4 regions of the Azospirillum baldaniorum genome follow, and region 3 is predicted to be linked to each of the others. Evidence: riboswitches for the same ligand, from Rfam matches in the RefSeq annotation. Region 3 holds a riboswitch; each other region holds the start of a gene.

Region 1 (4,437 bases), on a different contig from region 3:
AACGGGTCGGTGGTCACCGAGAAGACCGCCGGGATGGAGTCCACAGCGAAAACCAGATCGGTGAACTCGATCAGGATCAGCACGAGGAACAGCGGCGTCATCATCCGCACGCCGTCGCGCATCACGAAGAACTTCTGCCCCTCGTAGCCGTCGGTCATGCGGAAGCGGGAGCGGACGAATTTGACGATCCGGTTGTTCTCCATGTCCGGCTCGTCGTCCACCGACATCAGCATCTTGATGCCGCTGAAGATCAGGAAGGCACCGAAGATGTAGATGATCCAGTGGAATTCCTGGATCAGCGCCGTACCCGCCACGATCAGCACGCCGCGCATCACCAACGCGCCCAGGATGCCCCAGAACAGCACCCGGTGCTGGTACTGCGGCGGCACCGCGAAATGCGTGAAGATCAGCGCGATGACGAAGATGTTGTCGACGCTCAGGCTGTATTCGATCAGGTAGCCGGTCAGGAACTCCAGCCCCTTCTGCGACCCTTGGAAATGAAAGACGCCGGCGGCGAAAATCATCGCCAGCGTGGAATAGGCCGCGCAGCGCATCAGCGCCTCGCGGCCGGAGATCACATGGGATTTCTTGGAAAATACACCAAGATCAAAGGCCAAAAGCACGCCAACGAAGACGGCGAAGCCGGCCCACATTAAAACGATCTGATCCATGGAACTGTCCCTTGCTTCATGCACTCCGCTCCCGCAAGCGGAGACGTCGATCGTCACATGAGCAGTCCGACATCACCGATGCGCCACGGCGGGACGCATCGGCCAGAGGGGCCCGGACTGGAATCGTGACCGCAAGGTCTGCGGTCAACGGACAAGCGCGCGCGACGGCTTTGCCGCGGCGCGCCAGAGCGCCCGCCTCCATCGTTTGCCGTGGAGGCGTGGCGGTCGTTCAGGAAGTTGGTTCGCTGCGGTCCATGCCGATGTCTCCCAAAGGCCCGTCGGGGACCGTCGTCCGGCGGTGGACCTTGTGGTGGAGCGGGACCCAGGGGGGAGGATAGGGCCAGCTTCCGCAAGGCCGCGCCAAAGCGACGGCTCTATGGGAAGTCCGACATCACAGCGCCGGGCGACGCTGCCAGAGGGGCCCGGACCTCACCCGTCATGTAGTCAGGCCCCCGCGCGGCGACAAGAGGGGTGCGCGTCCTTTCCGGACCATGATCGGCGCGATGGCCGCAGGCAACGACACCAGTCGGTTGATCGCCCATGGGTTGCCGGCGTTCCGGTCCGGGAGCCGGCTTTGCGAATTCCGTGTCGCCCATGGATGATTCCGCACCGGTGGGTTGTTCGTAGCGATTGACGGTAATTCACGGCAGGACACCCACAATGATGCGGCGTTCCATTTTGCTCGGCTGCCTGCTGGCGGCCGGATTGGCTGGTTGCGGCCCGCGTTTCGAGACGGTCGCAAGCTATTTTCCACCCGTCAGCGAGGCGGGAAAGCTCTGTGTCGCCCAGTGCAAGCAGGCACAGACAATCTGCCAATCCGCAAAGGAGCTGGCCGTTCAGACCTGCCGGGCCGAGGCGACGACCCGCGCCCAGGGCGAATATCAGGCCTATCTCCGTTCCTTGCCCAAGGATGCGGACAAGAAGAAGATCAAGACGTTCAGCGATTTCGACCGGAACCCCAGCTGCTACAGCAACCTCACCTGCTCCTCCGATTACAACGATTGCTACAAATCCTGCGGCGGCCGGATCGAAGCGCAGACCTATTGCGTCGGCAATTGCAAGGAGATGAATCCCCCCGTGCCGGATGGGTCCGCGGTCGGGCCGAGAACCACGCTCTGACACCGGTCGGGCGAGGATGGGCGGATTGCGGCTTGACCGGAGCCGTTCCGCCCGCGTAGCTTCGCACCCGACGGTTGCCCGAAAGGGCTGAAAATGGGAACACGGTGCGGACCCCGCGGCGATTGGCCGTGCGGGGGTTCTACGCCGAGGCTGCCCCCGCAACTGTAAGCGGCGAGTCGTCCATCGGAATGCCACTGGGATCGTGATCCTGGGAAGGCGATGGGCAGACGATAACCCGCGAGCCAGGAGACCTGCCGTCAGTCGTGGTCACACGCGAACACGTTCGGGCGGGGTGCACCGAAGGTCGTCGAACCGGGAGTCCGTTCGCGGAGCGTCCGGGGGGACTTCGTTCGCGGTGACGTGCCACCGGCGTCCCGCCCGAGGTCTCAATGAGTGTCCGCGTTCCCCGCCTTCACCGGACGGCGTCCTTCGCCGCCCTTCTGGGAAGCCTTGCCCTTCCCGTGTCGGCCCTCCCCACGTCGGCCTTCGCCGATTCCACCACCATCACGACGCTTCCGCCGGTCTCGGTGACCGCCAACCGCGTCCCCACCGCCGCCGAGGAAACCGGCAGCGCCCTGACCGTCATCACCCGCGAGGAACTGGAGCAGCGCCAGACCCAGCTGCTGTCCGACGCGCTGCGCGCGGTGCCCGGCGTCGCCGTCAACCGCACCGGCCCTATGGGCACCCTGACCCAGCTCCGCATCCGCGGGTCGGAGGGCAACCAGACGCTCGTCCTGATCGACGGGATCGAGGTGAACGATCCCGCCGCCGGTTCCGAATATGATTTCGCCAACCTGCTGGCCGGCGACGTGGAACGCGTCGAGGTGCTGCGCGGCCCGCAGAGCGCGCTTTACGGCTCCGACGCGGTCGGCGGCGTCGTCAACATCGTGACCCGCCGCGGCGCCGGCGCCCCCCGGTTCGGCGCCGCCGTCGAGGGCGGGTCCTTCGGCACCGCCGCCGGGCGGGCCTCCTTCGGCACCGGGACCGACCGTTACGACCTGTTCCTCAGCGGCCAGGGCGTCACCAGCGACGGTGTGTCGGTCGCCGACAAGCGGCTCGGCAACCCGGAGAAGGACGGCTACCGCAACGGCACGCTGACCGGAAACGCCGCCGTCCGCCCGACCGAGCACAGCGAGATCGCGGTGACCGGCCGCTACACCCGCTTCCGCACCGACACCGACGGCTTCGTCGGCGGGCGCGGCGCCGTCGATGACGGGACCAGCACCGCCGGAGAGCAGTATTTCGGGCGCCTCCAGGGCAAGATCGCCCTTCTCGACGGAAAGTGGGAGCACATCGTCGGCCTGACCCATGGCCGCCAGCAGCGCGACTACCGCGACGACGCCAAGACGGTGACCAGCCGCTACGACGGGCGCAAGACCAAGGCCGACTATCAGACCAACCTCGCTCTGAACAGCGGCCCCGCCGACCATGTGCTGACCGCCGCCGTGGAGCATGAGGAGGACAAGGCGATCAGCCGCAGCAGCTTCTCCAGCTTCGACCGCTCCATCGGCTCCACCGGGCTGGTGGGCCAGTACAAGCTGGGGCTGTTCGACCGGCTGACCCTGACCGGCAGCGTCCGCCACGACGCGAACGACCTGTTCCGCGACGCCACCACATGGCGCACCACGGCGGCCTATCTGATCGAAGAGAGCGGGACGAAGCTGCGCGCCTCCTACGGCACCGGCGTCAAGAATCCGACCCTGTTCGAGCTGTACGGCTACACCGCCACCTACGCCGGCAACCCGAACCTGAAGCCGGAACGGGCGCGCGGCTGGGACGCCGGCTTCGATCAGGCGCTGTGGGGCACGCGGGCCTCCGTGGACGGCACGTGGTTCGACCAGCGCATCCGCGACCTCATCACCGGCACCGGGCGGACCTCCGTCAACATGCCGGGCGAGTCCCACATCCGCGGCTTCGAACTTGGCCTGTCGGTGGAGCCGGTCGACCGGCTGACCATCCGCGGTTCCTACACCTGGACCGACGGCGAGGATTCCACGGGGGTGGAACTGGTGCGCCGGCCCAAGCAGCTCGCCAGCCTGACCGTCAACCACCGCTTCCTGGAGGACCGGGCGAACGCCAACCTCGGCGTCGTCTACAACGGGCGGTCCAGCGACTGGGCCTACGATCCCTTCTACAACCGGCAGGTCGTGAATCTCGCGCCCTACACGCTGGTCAACATGGCCGGCTCCTACGCGCTGTCCGAAGGAGTCGAACTCTTCGGGCGCGTGGAGAACCTGTTCGACCGCCGGTATCAGGAGGTCTGGACCTACGGCGCGCCGGGACGGGCCGGGTATCTCGGGCTGCGGCTGTCGCTGTGAGGCCCACCTTTGTCGGGCTGGCCGCCGCCCTCCTGCTGATCGCGGGAGGGCCGGCGGCGGCGTGGGAGGCGCCGCCCGCAAAGCCGCCCAGCAAACCACAGCGCATCGTCTCCCTAAATCTCTGCGCCGACGAGCTGCTGTTGCGGCTGGTCGGGCCGGAGCGCCTCGCCGCGGTGACGTGGCTGGCGCGCGATCCCCGCGCCTCCACCGTCGCGGCGCTGGCGTTGCGGGTGCCGGTCAACCACGGGACGGCGGAGCAGATCCTGCCGCTCAACCCCGACCTGATCGTCGCCGGGCGCTACACCACGCGGGTCGCGGTCGGGCTGCTG
Region 2 (4,437 bases), on a different contig from region 3:
GGTCGCCGGCCAGCAGGTGGGAGCGGTAGAAGACGGCCGGCGCGCATGGCCCGGCAACTTGGCTGGACCAGCCCTCATAGACGCCGAAGCGGGGGACCGGCGCCGGCTCGCGCCAAGGGCGCTCCTGCCCGCTCAGAGTGGCGGCGTAGGCCAGCAGGTTGGCCATGTTGTCCGGCCCGCCCTCGGTGAATCCACGCCACAGCCGTTGCGCGGCCTCGGCCGGAACGGTGCCGTAGCCCTCCAGGGCGGGGTTCGGCTGGGCGCAGCCGGGCAGCACGGCCAGCGCCACCCCGGACTCCCTGCAGGCGGCGGCGACATGGTCCAGCCCGTAGCGCCAGTAGCCCGCCCCGCCGAGCAGGCGCAGAATGACCAGCTTCGCCTTGCGGATCACGGACTCGACGTAGAGGTCCACCGACAGCGGGTGCCCCAGCCGCGCGAGATTCGCCAGCCGCAGCGTCGGCAACGGATCGGAGGGCAGGGCGTCGCGGTGGCGCTTCCAGCAGGCGGCGAGCGCCGTCAGGTCGCTGTCGGAGAAGGACAGGACGACGAGGTCCGCCGGGCTCTGCCCCAGATCCACGGCCTGGGGTCCGGCGTCGAGGTCTTCCTGGCGGGCGGCGAGTAGGTGCATGGTGACGGTGCTTTACGAAAATCCCCTCTCCCCTCTGGGGAGAGGGTTAGGGTGAGGGGGTTGCGCGTGGCGGAACGTCCGGCACAAGCGCACCCCCCTCACCGGCCCTGCGGGCCACCCTCTCCCCAGAGGGGAGAGGGCTATGAAGGCAAAGGATTACCCCAGCGCCGCGGTCACGGCGTCGCGGTCCAGGCCCGTCTCGCCGATCACCACCAGACGGCTGCGGCGCGGCTCGTCGGGCTTCCAGAAGCGGTCGAAATGGGTCTGGATGCGTGTCCCCACACCCTGCACCAGAAGGCGCATCGGCTTGCCCGGCACGTCGATGAAACCTTTCAGGCGCAGCACGCCATGGGCGGCGGCGACCCGCTCCAGCGTCTTCGCCAGCGCCGCCGGGTCGGGTTGCGGGCCGAGTTCCACGACGAAGCTGGTGAAGTCGTCGTGGTCGTGACCCTCCTCCTCGTCATGGTGGCTGGGGCGGTTGGCGAGGTCGTCCTCGGCCCCGGCGCCGACGCCGAGAAGCACCACCGGATCGACCTTGCCGTTGCTGGCGCGCAGGATCTTGGCCTCGCGCCCGGTCCCGCCCTCCGCCATGGCGGCGCGGATCAGGTCCTCGACCTTCGCCAGATCGGCGGCGTCCACCAGATCGGTCTTGTTCACCACGATCAGGTCGGCGCAGAGGAGCTGGTCCTCGAACACCTCCTCCACCGGGGTCTCGTGGTCAAGCTGCCCGGCCTCGGCGGCCTGGGCGGCCAACGCCGTCGGATCGGGGGCGAAGCGGCCCTCCGCGGCGGCGGCGGCGTCGACCACCGCGACCACCCCGTCCACCGTCACCCGCGTCTTGATCGCCGGCCAATGGAAGGCCTGGACGAGCGGCTTCGGCAGGGCGAGGCCGCTCGTCTCGATGATGATGTGCTCCGGCGGCTGCGGGCGGGACAGCAGCTTCTCGATGGCCGGGACGAAGTCGTCGGCGACGGTGCAGCACAGGCAGCCGTTCGCCAGCTCGATCACGTCGTCCTCGGTGCAGGTCGGATCGCCGCAGGCGCGCAGGATCTCGCCGTCGATGCCGACATCGCCGAACTCGTTGATGATCAGCGCCAGACGGCGCCCGCCGGCCTGCTCCAGCAGGCTGCGGATCAGCGTCGTCTTGCCGGCGCCGAGAAAGCCGGTGATGACGGTGGCCGGGGTCTTCCCGGCGGACGGACGGAGGACGGCACGATGCGTCATGATCTGGTTTCCCTGTCTCCGCCACACCCGGCGGATTGGATGAGTTTCGGTCTGGCGGCAGGTTTCCTGGCTCGCGGGTCGTCGCCGCGCCTCCCGCCTTCCCGGCCTGACGGCCCGTGGCATTTCCGGAGGCGGACTCGCCGCATACAGTTGCGGGGGCAGCCGCGGCCTTGGACCCCATCCGGGTCCGCACCGCATTCCCTATTATCCCCGGGCCTTCACGGCGGACGGGGCACCGTCGGAGGCGCAGAATTGCAGGCGGACCCCCGATTTGCAAGCGGCCATTTGGCGCCCGGAAAGCGTGCCATCGAACCCGGAACGCTCCGTCCATCCTGCCGTTGGTGTGTCGGAAGATCGGTACAGTCTGTCTGGAAAGCTGACACTCCGGACCGCGTGCGATGCTGTCGCCGCCTTTGATGAATTCAACAGTTTCAATGAATTAACGAATTTTCCCGCAATTGGCATGCCCTGTGCTTATATCAGCCTAACCAAAAACGCGGACCGGCAGACGACGCGGACGAACAGGGAGGGAAAAGCGGCACCCATGGCCGACGACATCATTCTGGAAGCGCGCGGACTCTCGAAGGAGTTCAAGGGCTTCATCGCGGTGAAGGAGGTGAACCTCCAGGTCCGCCGCGGCACCATCCACGCGCTGATCGGCCCGAACGGCGCCGGCAAGAGCACGGTCTTCAACCTGCTGACAAAGTTCCTGACGCCGACGCGCGGCCAGATCCTCTACAAGGGGCGCGACATCACCGCCATGAAGCCCGCCGACGTGGCGCTGCTCGGCATGGTCCGCTCCTTCCAGATCTCCGCGGTCTTCCCGCACCTCAGCGTGCTGGAGAATGTCCGCGTCGCGTTGCAGCGCCCGCGCGGCACCAGCTTCCATTTCTGGAAGCCGGAAGCCAGCCTGCACGACCTGCACGACCGCGCCGAGGAGCTGATCGAGGCGGTGAACCTCACCCCCTGGGCCGGCCACACCGCCGCCGAGCTGCCCTACGGCCGCAAGCGCGCCCTGGAGATCGCCACCACGCTGGCGCTCGATCCGGAGGTGATGCTGCTCGACGAGCCGCTGGCCGGCATGGGCCACGAGGACATCGAAGGCACCGCCGCGCTGATCAAGCGCGTCTCCGCCGACCGCACCATCCTGATGGTCGAGCACAACCTGTCGGTCGTCGCCCACCTGTCGGACACCATCACGGTGCTCCGCCGCGGCGAGATCCTGGCCGAGGGCGCATACGACGTCGTATCGCGCAACCCGCAGGTCATGGAAGCCTACATGGGCACGGGGGCCGGCACGGGTGAGGTGGGCCATGCCTGACGGTGCGACCGTGAAGACCGTGATGCTGGAGATCCGCGACCTCCAGGCCTTCTACGGCGAGAGCCACGTGCTGCACGGCGTCAACATCGACGTGCGCCAGGGCGAGGTGGTGACCCTGCTGGGCCGCAACGGCGCCGGCAAGACGACGACCATGCGCTCGATCATGGGCATCGTCGGCAAGCGCAACGGCTCGATCCGCTTCCAGGGCCGGGAGCTGATCGGCATGGCGCAGCACAGGATCCCCCGCCTCGGCATCGGCTACGTGCCGGAGGAGCGCGGCATCTTCTCCTCGCTCAGCGTGGACGAGAACCTGATGCTGCCGCCGGTGGTGAAGTCGGGCGGCATGACGGTGCCGCAGATCTACGAGCTGTTCCCGAACCTGCAGGGCCGCGGCACCACCCAGGGCACGCGTCTGTCGGGCGGCGAGCAGCAGATGCTGGCCATCGCCCGCATCCTGCGCACCGGCGCCGACCTGATCCTGCTCGATGAGCCGACCGAGGGGCTGGCCCCCGTCATCATCGAGCAGATCGGGGTGGCGGTGCGCAAGCTGAAGCAGCGCGGCTTCACCATCGTCTTGGTGGAGCAGAATTTCCGCTTCGCCGCGACCATCGCCGACCGCCATTACGTGATGGAGGAAGGCCATGTCGTGGACATGATCCCCAACGACCAGCTCGCCCAGAACATGGACAAGCTCCACACCTATCTGGGTGTCTGACCAAGTCACCCCCTCTGCCGAAAACACTCAAAACAAAGCCAATCGAAGGGAGTTCGAAATGCTCAAGACGTTGCTTTGCGGGACCGCATTGCTGGCGCTGACCGCCGGGGCCGCGCACGCCCAGGTCTCCAACAACGTGATCAAGATCGGCGTGATGAACGACCGGTCCGGCATCTACGCCGACCTCGCCGGCGAAGGCTCGGCCATCGCCGCCCGTCTGGCGGCTGAGGAGTTCGGTGGCAAGATCGCCGGCGCGCCGATCGAGATCGTCGTCGCCGATCACCAGAACAAGGCCGACATCGCCGCCAACACGGCGCGCGAGTGGATCGACGCCGGCAACGTGGACGTCATCGCCGACGTGCCGAACTCCGCCGCCGCGCTGGCCGTCCAGGGCATCACCAAGGACAAGAAGCGCATCTTCCTGATGTCCGGTCCGGGCTCGACCGACCTCAGCGGCAAGTCCTGCAGCCCCTATGGCTTCCAGTGGACCTACGACAACTACGCCATGGCCGCCGGCACCGCCCGCGCGCTGGTCGAGCAGGGCAAGAA
Region 3 (4,437 bases):
CGCCGTCAGGCCGGCCCGCGTCGCCCCGCCGGTGGCGGCCTCCACGAGATCGTCCAGCGACCCGGAGCCGACCGCCGCCGGTGCCACGGCAGCGTCGTCATGGTGGCGCGGTACGGGGGATGGGCGGACGACCGGCTGCTCAAGGAGGTTGGGAAACTCGCTGACGCCGGTCAGCGGGTCCTTGCGGCGGGCGATGTTGGCTTCCCGTTGCGCCCAGGACCCGGCGATGGTGCGGGCGAGGCTGCCATCGGCCAGCACGGCGGCGATGCCGCCCCGCCGCTCGATGTCCTGGAATTCGGCCCAGGCGGCCTGGCCCAATTGCTCGGTCAGCGTTTCGACGTACCAGGAGCCGCCGGCCGGATCGGCGACGCGGGCCAGCGAGGATTCCTCCTTCAGCAGGATCTGGCTGTTGCGGGCGATGCGGCGGGCGAAGTCGTCGGATTCGCCCAGCGCCGCGTCGAAGGGCAGCACCGCCAACGCGTCGGCGCCGCCGACCCCGGCGGCGAAGCCGGCCACCGTGGTGCGCAGCATGTTCACCCAAGGATCGCGCCGCGCCATGATGCGTCGCGCCGTGCGGGCGGTCAGGTGCATGGCACGGGCTCGCTCCGAGGCGCCCGACGCCTCGGCGATGCGCCCCCACAGGCGCCGCGCGGCGCGCAGCTTGGCGATGGAGAGGAATTGGTCGCAGCCGACGGATAGGGTGAAGGCGATCTGCCGGCAGGCGGTGTCGATGTCCAGCCCGGCAGCGGTCAGGGCGCGCAGATAGGCGACCCCGGTCGCCATGGCGGCGGCGAGGTCCTGGCTTTCGGTCGCCCCGGCGTCGTGCCAGGGGGAACTGTCCACCCCGACGGCGGTGACGTGAGGGAAATTGCGGGCGGTCCAGGCGGCCAAGGCCGCCGTGTCGGCGAGTGCCGCCTCCAGACTGCCCGGCAGGGCGCCGGCCGCGGCCAGAGTCCCGATGGGATCGGCGTTGAAGGCGCCCCGCGCCTTGTCCGGCATCACCGAGCGGCGGCGCCACAGGGCGGCGAGCAGCGCCGCGCCGGCCACTGCGTCGCCTCCCGCCTCCAGCGACAGTGGCACCATCTCCGGATAGACGTTGGCCAGCGTGCGGTCGAGATCGTCCAGCCGGTCGATGGCGATGCCGGGGATATCCGGCCTGTCGAGGCGCAGCCGGATGGCGGTGGCGCCGCGCAGCAGATCGGTCAGGATGGCGGCGTTGGCCGCCTTGGGATCGGCGGCGTCGTGTTCGGTCAGGATGTCCCAGCCGTCCGGTCCGGGGCCGGCGGCATGGCCACCGCGGGTGAACGGGGCGAAGCCCGGCAAACCGGACGGATCGCCCGCAGCCGGCCAGTCTTCCGCCGTGTAGAGCGGCTGCACGGCGATGCCTTCGTACAGCCGGGTGACCAGCCGCTTCTCGAAGGGGGCGCCCTTCAGCCCCTTGTCGACGAGAACCCGCCATTGCTCGCGCGTGGCCGGAGGGAATTCGGTGGCGAAGATCGTCTCGGCATCGTCCCGGCGGTCGTCCATGCTGGCGAGATCCCTTCCCATCCGTGTTCCGAACATTTGCAAGATACGCCGAAGGACCCGTGGGAATCAGGCGGAAATTGGCGAAATTTGGCGAAGGGCCGCGGGCAATCTTGCGAAGTTTGCAAAAGGGACTTGGCGTGGCGCTCACGCTTGACGCCGCCGGGTGCACCCTCTTACCGTATCCCGCCGGATACGGTCCCCGTTCGCCCCAGGGCGTCCGGGGCTAAAAGGGAAGCCGGTGAACCGTTCGCCTCGCCACGAGGATGACGGCGAAGCCGGCGCTGCCCCCGCAACTGTGAGCGGAGAGCGGGTCCGCCGTTTCAGCGCCACTGGTGCCCATCCCGGTTCGGGACGATGGCTCCGGGAAGGCCGGACGGTCCCGCGACGACCCGTGAGCCAGGAGACCTGCCGGATCCGTCGAACGCGAGTCGGGCGGGGTGTCCCGGCGGGTGCGGCGTCGCCGGAGGTCTCCCGTGCCGCGTCGGTGTCCGTCCCATCCTTGCCCTTTGGGAGCGAGGGGTGCCACTGCCGATGTCCGTCCAACCAACGCCTGTTCCACCCAATCTCATCCGTCTGGCGTTCCGACGCCGTCCGGTGCCGCCGACCCCCGCCGACCGGTCGGCACCCTTTGTCCTGACGGCGACGGAAGGACGCTGGTCCCTGCGGGGAACCAGGGAGCCGCTGGACGCCGCCGGGCTGGTCGCGGCGGCCGACACCCTGCGGGAGATCGCCCGCGCCCTGGTCGAGCAGGCGCATGCGGAAGCCGGCCAACCGGCGAACCGCTGTGTCGCCGAATTCGTGCTGCACCAGGACGGCGGCATCGACCATTGGCTGGCGCCGGGCGGAGATGTGGACGAGCGCCGCACCATTGCGCTTGGCCTGCGCAACGCCATCGGCAGCTTGCGGATGGGTGGCTGACAGGCGCGGCTTCACCGCCGGCAGGCGACGGCGGCGATGGCTACAGCGAGGCGGTTCCACTGTTGCGATGGGCAAGCGCCAGATCGATGAACCCCCGCAGATAGCCGATGTCGGCGTCCGCCTCGCGGAAGCCCAGGAAAATCTGCTTGGCGACACCGTCCCGGCCCAGGCGCACCGGGCTCACGTTGAACTTGGCGCCATACTCCTCGACCAGCCAGCGCGGCAGGGCGGCGACGCCGCGGCCGTGGGCTACCATCAGCAACATGATGTCGGTCGTCTCGATCGGCTTGTGCTGCCTCGGGCTGATCCCGGCCGGCATCAGGAACTGGGTGTAGATGTCGAGGCGGTCGGGCGCCACCGGGTAGGTGATCAGGACTTCGTCCGCCACCTGCTGGGGTTCGACGAAAGCGGCATGGCGCAGACGGTGCCCCGGCCCGACCACAAGAACCTGTTCGTAGTCGAACACCGGCTCGAAGCACAGTCCGGGTTTGAACAGCGGATCCGGTGTCACCAGCATGTCGATGTCGTGGCCGAACAGGGCGCCGATGCCGCCGAACTGGAACTTCTGCCGGACGTCCACGTCGACCTTCGGCCAGGCATCGACATAGGGAGCGACGATCTTCAGGAGCCACTGATAGCAGGGATGGCATTCCATCCCGATGCGCAGGGTCCCGCGCTCGCCCTGGGCGAATTGCTGGAGGCGTTCTTCAGCGTGGGCCAGTTGCGGCAACAGGCGGTTGGCGACCGCCAGCAGCCATTCCCCGGCTTGGGTCGGCCGCAGGCTGCGGCCTTCGCGGTGCCACACATCCACGCCGAGCTGCTCTTCCAGCTTGCGGATGGCGTGGCTCAGCGCCGGTTGGGTCAGGTTCAAATGGCTGGCCGCCGCCGTCAGCGAGCCGTGACGATCAACCTCGCGGATGATCGAGAGATGGATGCGCTCCAGGATGGCCATGCCGCCCGCCTCGTCCATGAATGAAATTTATCGAACGATAAAATCATACCATTTTTCATTCATGGACTGAACTTCGTATGGTCCGCGCCGATCCCTCTTTTCAAGGCGACCCCCATGGCAACGACCCACACCCTCGGATTCCCCCGCATCGGCGCCAAGCGCGAGTTGAAGTTCGCCTTGGAGGCCTATTGGAAGGGGGCGTCCTCCCGCGACGAGCTGGTCCGCGTCGGCGCGGACCTCCGCAAGCGCCACTGGCGGGATCAGGGCGCGCTCGACCTCGTTCCCGTGGGCGATTTCGCCTTCTACGATCAGGTGCTCGACATGAGCTTCACGCTCGGCAACCTGCCGGAGCGCGTGAAGGGCTTCCATGGCGACGCCCTGGACAATTACTTCCGCGTGGCGCGCGGCCGTTCGGCGGAGACCGCCGCCCATAGTGCTGAAGAGCACGGCGGGTGCTGCGGCGGGGTTGCCGCCGGCGAGATGACCAAGTGGTTCGACACCAACTACCACTACATCGTCCCCGAGTTCGACGCCGGGACGACATTCACGCTCGACGCCTCCCGCCTGCTGGAGCAACTCGCCGAAGCGAAGGCGCAGGGCGTGAAGGCCAAGCCGGTGATCGTCGGTCCGGTCACCTATCTCGCGCTGGGCAAGGCCAAGGACGGTTCGGACAAGCTGGCTCTGCTGCCCCGCCTGCTGCCCGTCTACGCCGGGCTGCTGCAGGCCCTGACCGACCAGGGCGTCGAGTGGGTGCAGATCGACGAACCGATCCTGGTGACCGAGCTGGAAGCGGCGTGGCGGGACGCCTTCACCCAGGCCTATCGGGCTCTCGGCACCGGCGCGGTCAAGCTGCTGCTGGCGACCTATTTCGGTCAACTCCAGGACAACCTGCCGCTCGCCTGCTCGCTGCCGGTGCAGGGCCTCCATCTCGACGCCATCACCGCCCGCGACGAGGTCGATGCCCTGATCCAGGCCCTCCCGACCGACCGCGTCGTGTCGCTGGGCGTCGTCAACGGCCGGAACATCTGGAAGACCGACCT
Region 4 (4,437 bases), on a different contig from region 3:
GCGAGGCGGGCGACGACACGCTGACTGGCGAGGCGGGCGACGACACGCTGTCCGGCGGGGCGGGCAACGACCTGCTGTTCGGCGGGTCGGGCGACGACTTCCTGATCGGCGACGACGGCGACGACACGCTGAGCGGCGGCGACGGCAACGACGTGGCGCTGGGCGGGGCGGGGCGCGACCTGATCGGGCTCGGCGCGGGCGACGACCTGGCCAGCGGCGGCGAGGGCGACGACACGCTGTTCGGCGAGGAGGGCAACGACACGCTGTTCGGCGGGGCGGGCAACGACCTGCTGAACGGCGGGGCGGGCAACGACGTGCTGTTCGCCGACGGCGGCGCGGACACGCTGTGGGGCGGCGCCGGCGCGGACGTCTTCGCTTTCGGGCGGGCCTCGGGCGGGTCGGTGGTGATGGACTTCCAGGTGGGGGTGGACCGCTTGGCGCTCTATGACGCCAGCATGGACCTCGGCGCGGTGATCCGCTCGGCGCGGGTGGAGGGCGGCAACACCACGCTCGACGTCGGCGGGGGCAACCGCATCACCATCCTCGGCCAGACCGGAAACGTCGCCGGCTGGTTCGGCTGAGCGGGCATAAACGCCGTTCTGCGCCAGCCTCCCCGAACGGATTCGGGGGGCTAATCCTTAGGGGGCTTTGCCGCCATGGGGTTATCGGTTGGATGATGGCTTACCCGATCGAACGAATCCCCGGAGCCATTCCGCCATGCCGACATCGCCGCACGGATCGCCTGACCGAGGGCTGAAGCCGTTCATCCTCGCCATTCATCGCGAAGCGCTGGAAACCGCCGCGGCGAAGGGGCTGACCGGCACCCTGGCGCAGGTCGCCGCCCTCCAGGACACCGCCAGCCTCGCCTCGGCCAAGGCTGGACGCCTCGTCACGGAGGAGGAGGTGATGCGCCTGCTGCTTCGGGAGCGCCGCGCCCGTAAGATTCATGAGGCGATGGGAACCGCACCAGTCGTGCCGGTCCGGAAGCCGGTGGCGGCCCCGTCCCGGTTCCGCCTGGGGCGCTGGCGGACCGTGGCGATGGGCATGGCCCTCTCGGCGTCCGCCGGACTGGCTGGAAAGGCGCGCTTGTAAGAAACGGGCGGTGCGCGGTCCGCCGGTACCGAGTGAGTACGCCCATTGCCCTGTTGAGTGAGGCGCGGGGCGCACTGAGGCTGTCGCTTCCCCGCTGTTCGGCACGAAACACACAATGGGAGGTCTCATGTCCGTTCGCCTGGATCGCCGCCAATTGCTGCTCTCCGCCGGAGCCGCCGCGCTGGTGCTGGCCGTGGCGCCGCGCTTCGTCCTGGCCCAAACAACAGGGGGCCAAACGCCGGCTGGCCAAACTCCGGGCGGCAAGGGATTCACGCTGCCGCCGCTGCCCTACGCGCCCGCCGCGCTGGAACCGCACATCGATGCGACGACCATGAGCGTGCATCACGACAAGCACCATCAGGCTTACGTCGACAACCTCAACAAGGCGCTCGCCAACCACGGCGACCTTCAGGCGATGCCGCTGGCCGACTTGCTGAAGCGCGTGCCGGAACTGCCGGAAAGCATCCGCACAGCGGTGCGCAACAACGGCGGCGGTCACGCGAATCACAGCATGTTCTGGAGCATCATGGGGCCGAACGCTGGCGGCGCTCCGGACGGCGAGGTGGGGGCTGCCATCACGCGCGACTTCGGCAGCTTCGACGATTTCAAGACGCGCTTCAACACGGCGGGGGCGGGGCAGTTCGGCAGCGGCTGGGTCTTCGTCACCGCCGACCCGTCGTCGGGCAAGCTGGCCATCGCCGCGCGGCCGAACCAGGATTCCCCGGCCATGGACGGCGTGCCCGTGCTGATGGGCAACGACGTGTGGGAGCACGCCTATTACCTGAAGTACCAGAACCGGCGCGCCGACTATCTGGCGGCTTGGTGGAACGTCGTCGACTGGGGCGCGGTGAACCGTCGCTACGCGGCGATCCGGAAGGGCGAGCTGGTGATCTGAACAAAAAAGGGCGGCGGGGACATCCCCGCCACCCTTCCTGCGAACCATCTGGTCCAGAGGCCCGGTCAGGCGCCCTGATGAAGGCGGATGTTGAACAGCGGGCCCTGGCTCTGGCGGCGCAGCGCCTTGGCGACGGCCAGCACGGCGAGATCGGCCAGCGGCTCGACGATGATGACGGTCATGTAGGCGGCGCCGAAGGAGGCGACCTCCGTCATGGTCTCGGCGGTGAAGCCGTGGCCGTAGAGGGCCCAGAAGGCCACCCAGGCGACGATGCCGCCCTGGTAGGCGGTGGAGAGGGCCAGCGCCTGCGAGTACTTCAGGTCGACATAGGGGGTGGCGTCGGGGACGATCCGCTTCGCCAGCAGGCTGATGCCCCACAGCGGGACCAGCAGCGTGGTGACGTTCATGCCGTACTGCGGCAGGTCGAACGGCGCGAAGAACAGGCCCTGGATCAGCAGGCCGGCGGCGAGGCCGATGGAGGCCGCACCGGCGCCGAACAGCAGGAGCAGCGTCGAACCGAGGATCAGGTGAACCTCCGACACGCCCACGGGGTGGTGCGGGAACACCTCGAAGAAGCTGAAGACCAGCGCGGTGGCGATCAGGCTGCGCAGCACCAGCGGTGCGACCCCGCCGTTGTTGCGGACGTCGTTGTGCGCCAGCTTTCCGGCCATCGCGAAGCCGCCGGCGGCCGTCGCGTAGCTGAGAGCGATCTTGGCGCCGTCGACGACGCCGGGTTCGATGTGCATGCTCTATGCCCTTTCCGAGTCTGCCATGCGTTGGGAGGGCGTCGTTGCTGGCAGGCACCGGCATCGCAACCCCCTTGGCCCCCTGGATGGGCGCACCGGGGGACGGCTTGCGGAAGACGGGCGGCCGTCGGGCCGGACATCGGCAAGCGACCACCGGGGCACCCCGCCCGAGGACGTACGTTCGGTTACGGCAGGTCTCCTGGCTTGCGGGTCAAGGCGGCATCGTCCGGCCTTCCCGGCGCCCGTTCCCGCAGGCGGCGCCAGTGACACGGAAAGGACGAGGCCGCTCACCGCTCACAGTTGCGGGGGCAGCGCCGGATTTGCCGTTTCTCCCCCTGCGGGGCGGCGCACCGGCTTCCCTCTTAGCCCCGCGACCGGAGGGCGCGGGGAACCATAACCGGCGCCAGGGTAGGGGCGGGGTCCCCCGCCGTCAAGAGGGGGATGGCGACCCATCGGGGGAGTCGCACGGCTTCCTTGACACCACTCCCGCGGAACCGACAAGGTCCGGCTGACTGCGCGAGGCCGGATCAATGGGCGAAGGACGGGGTTGCGGGCATGCTACCGGTTCATTTCCTGACCATCGTGCTGAACGGCGATCCCTTCATCCGTTACCACTTGGAGGTGTTCCGCCAACTGCCCTTCCCCTGGCATTGGCACGTCGTGGAGGGGGTGGCGGAGCAGGTCCGCGATTCCTCCTGGTGCGCGCAACGGGGCGGGCGGGTCCCGCAGGACCTTCACCGCGACGGGCGCAGCAGCGACGGAACCTCGGAGTATCTCGACCGCATCGCGGCGGAGGAGCCCGGGCGCGTGTCGGTCTACCGCAAGCCGCCGGGCGTCTTCTGGCAGGGCAAGGTGGAGATGGTGACCGCGCCGCTGGCCGCCATGACGGAGGAATGCCTGCTCTGGCAGGTCGATGCGGACGAGCTGTGGACGGCGGAGCAGATCGCCCGCGCGCGCCGGATGTTCCTCGACTCGCCGTCGCGCACGGCGGCGCTGTACCTCTGCCACTTCTTCGTCGGCCCGTCCCTGGTTCTTGACCGGCTGGACCAGTACGGCAATTACCGCGCCTACGAATGGCTGCGCACTTGGCGGTACCGGCCGGGCGATTACTGGCACTCGCATGTCCCGCCCCGGCTGGTGCGGCCGCAGCCCGACGGGTCCGAACGCGACCTCGGCGCGGCCAACCCCTTCCTGCATGAGGAAACGGCGGTGAGCGGGCTCGTCTTCCAGCATTTCGCCTACGCGACGCGCCAGCAGGTCGCGTTCAAGGAAATCTATTACGGCTACGACGGCGCGGTCGGGCGGTGGGAGTCCCTCCAGGCGGCCGGGCGGTCGGTGGGCAACGGCACCCTTCCGTTGCGCGATTTCTTCCCCTGGGTGACCGACGCAGCGACCGTCGCCCGCGCCGAGCATGCCTTGGTGGAACCGCTGGCGCGCCCGGACGCCGACGGAAGCTGGGGCTTCGTGCCGCCGGCGCGGGGCGCCTCGACCGCCCCGGCGGTGGCGCTGCTGCGGAATTCCGGACCCGCCGTCCGCCGCCGCACGCTCGTCCCCGGCGAGCCGCCGCCCTTCCCGACCGACCTGATCCAAAGCGTCGGCGTGTTCCTGCTGGACGGGGCCGGCGCCGCGTTGCGGGCGTCGGGTGTCCTGCGGGAGTTGCGGCGGGCTTTGCCGCTGGCCCGCATCACCGTCTTCGCGACGCCG

What was found. A riboswitch is a leader RNA that binds a small molecule or an ion and turns the genes downstream of it on or off. The one in region 3 is predicted to bind cobalamin.
Region 1: linked by a shared signal. The riboswitch ahead of Sp245p_RS20470 (TonB-dependent receptor plug domain-containing protein) and the one ahead of Sp245p_RS27795 (hypothetical protein) in region 3 are both predicted to bind cobalamin.
Region 2: linked by a shared signal. The riboswitch ahead of cobW (cobalamin biosynthesis protein CobW) and the one ahead of Sp245p_RS27795 (hypothetical protein) in region 3 are both predicted to bind cobalamin.
Region 4: linked by a shared signal. The riboswitch ahead of Sp245p_RS33755 (energy-coupling factor ABC transporter permease) and the one ahead of Sp245p_RS27795 (hypothetical protein) in region 3 are both predicted to bind cobalamin.

The regions. Positions count from the first base shown of each region.
Region 1 is NZ_CP022254.1:1,358,975-1,363,411, reverse strand. It holds gene Sp245p_RS20480 (TerC family protein) at 1-671, opposite strand, end outside; gene Sp245p_RS20475 (hypothetical protein) at 1,332-1,790, shown strand; cobalamin riboswitch at 1,845-2,063, shown strand; gene Sp245p_RS20470 (TonB-dependent receptor plug domain-containing protein) at 2,180-4,108, shown strand; gene Sp245p_RS20465 (ABC transporter substrate-binding protein) at 4,105-4,437, shown strand, end outside.
Region 2 is NZ_CP022254.1:784,368-788,804, reverse strand. It holds gene cobN (cobaltochelatase subunit CobN) at 1-628, opposite strand, end outside; gene cobW (cobalamin biosynthesis protein CobW) at 785-1,852, opposite strand; cobalamin riboswitch at 1,892-2,107, opposite strand; gene Sp245p_RS17985 (ABC transporter ATP-binding protein) at 2,397-3,173, shown strand; gene Sp245p_RS17980 (ABC transporter ATP-binding protein) at 3,166-3,888, shown strand; gene Sp245p_RS17975 (ABC transporter substrate-binding protein) at 3,947-4,437, shown strand, end outside.
Region 3 is NZ_CP022260.1:246,861-251,297, forward strand. It holds gene Sp245p_RS27790 (methylmalonyl-CoA mutase family protein) at 1-1,527, opposite strand, end outside; cobalamin riboswitch at 1,704-1,954, shown strand; gene Sp245p_RS27795 (hypothetical protein) at 2,122-2,445, shown strand; gene Sp245p_RS27800 (LysR family transcriptional regulator) at 2,486-3,415, opposite strand; gene metE (5-methyltetrahydropteroyltriglutamate--homocysteine S-methyltransferase) at 3,512-4,437, shown strand, end outside.
Region 4 is NZ_CP022262.1:517,113-521,549, forward strand. It holds gene Sp245p_RS33740 (Ig-like domain-containing protein) at 1-581, shown strand, start outside; gene Sp245p_RS33745 (hypothetical protein) at 718-1,092, shown strand; gene Sp245p_RS33750 (superoxide dismutase) at 1,220-1,987, shown strand; gene Sp245p_RS33755 (energy-coupling factor ABC transporter permease) at 2,053-2,733, opposite strand; cobalamin riboswitch at 2,906-3,144, opposite strand; gene Sp245p_RS33760 (glycosyltransferase family protein) at 3,289-4,437, shown strand, end outside.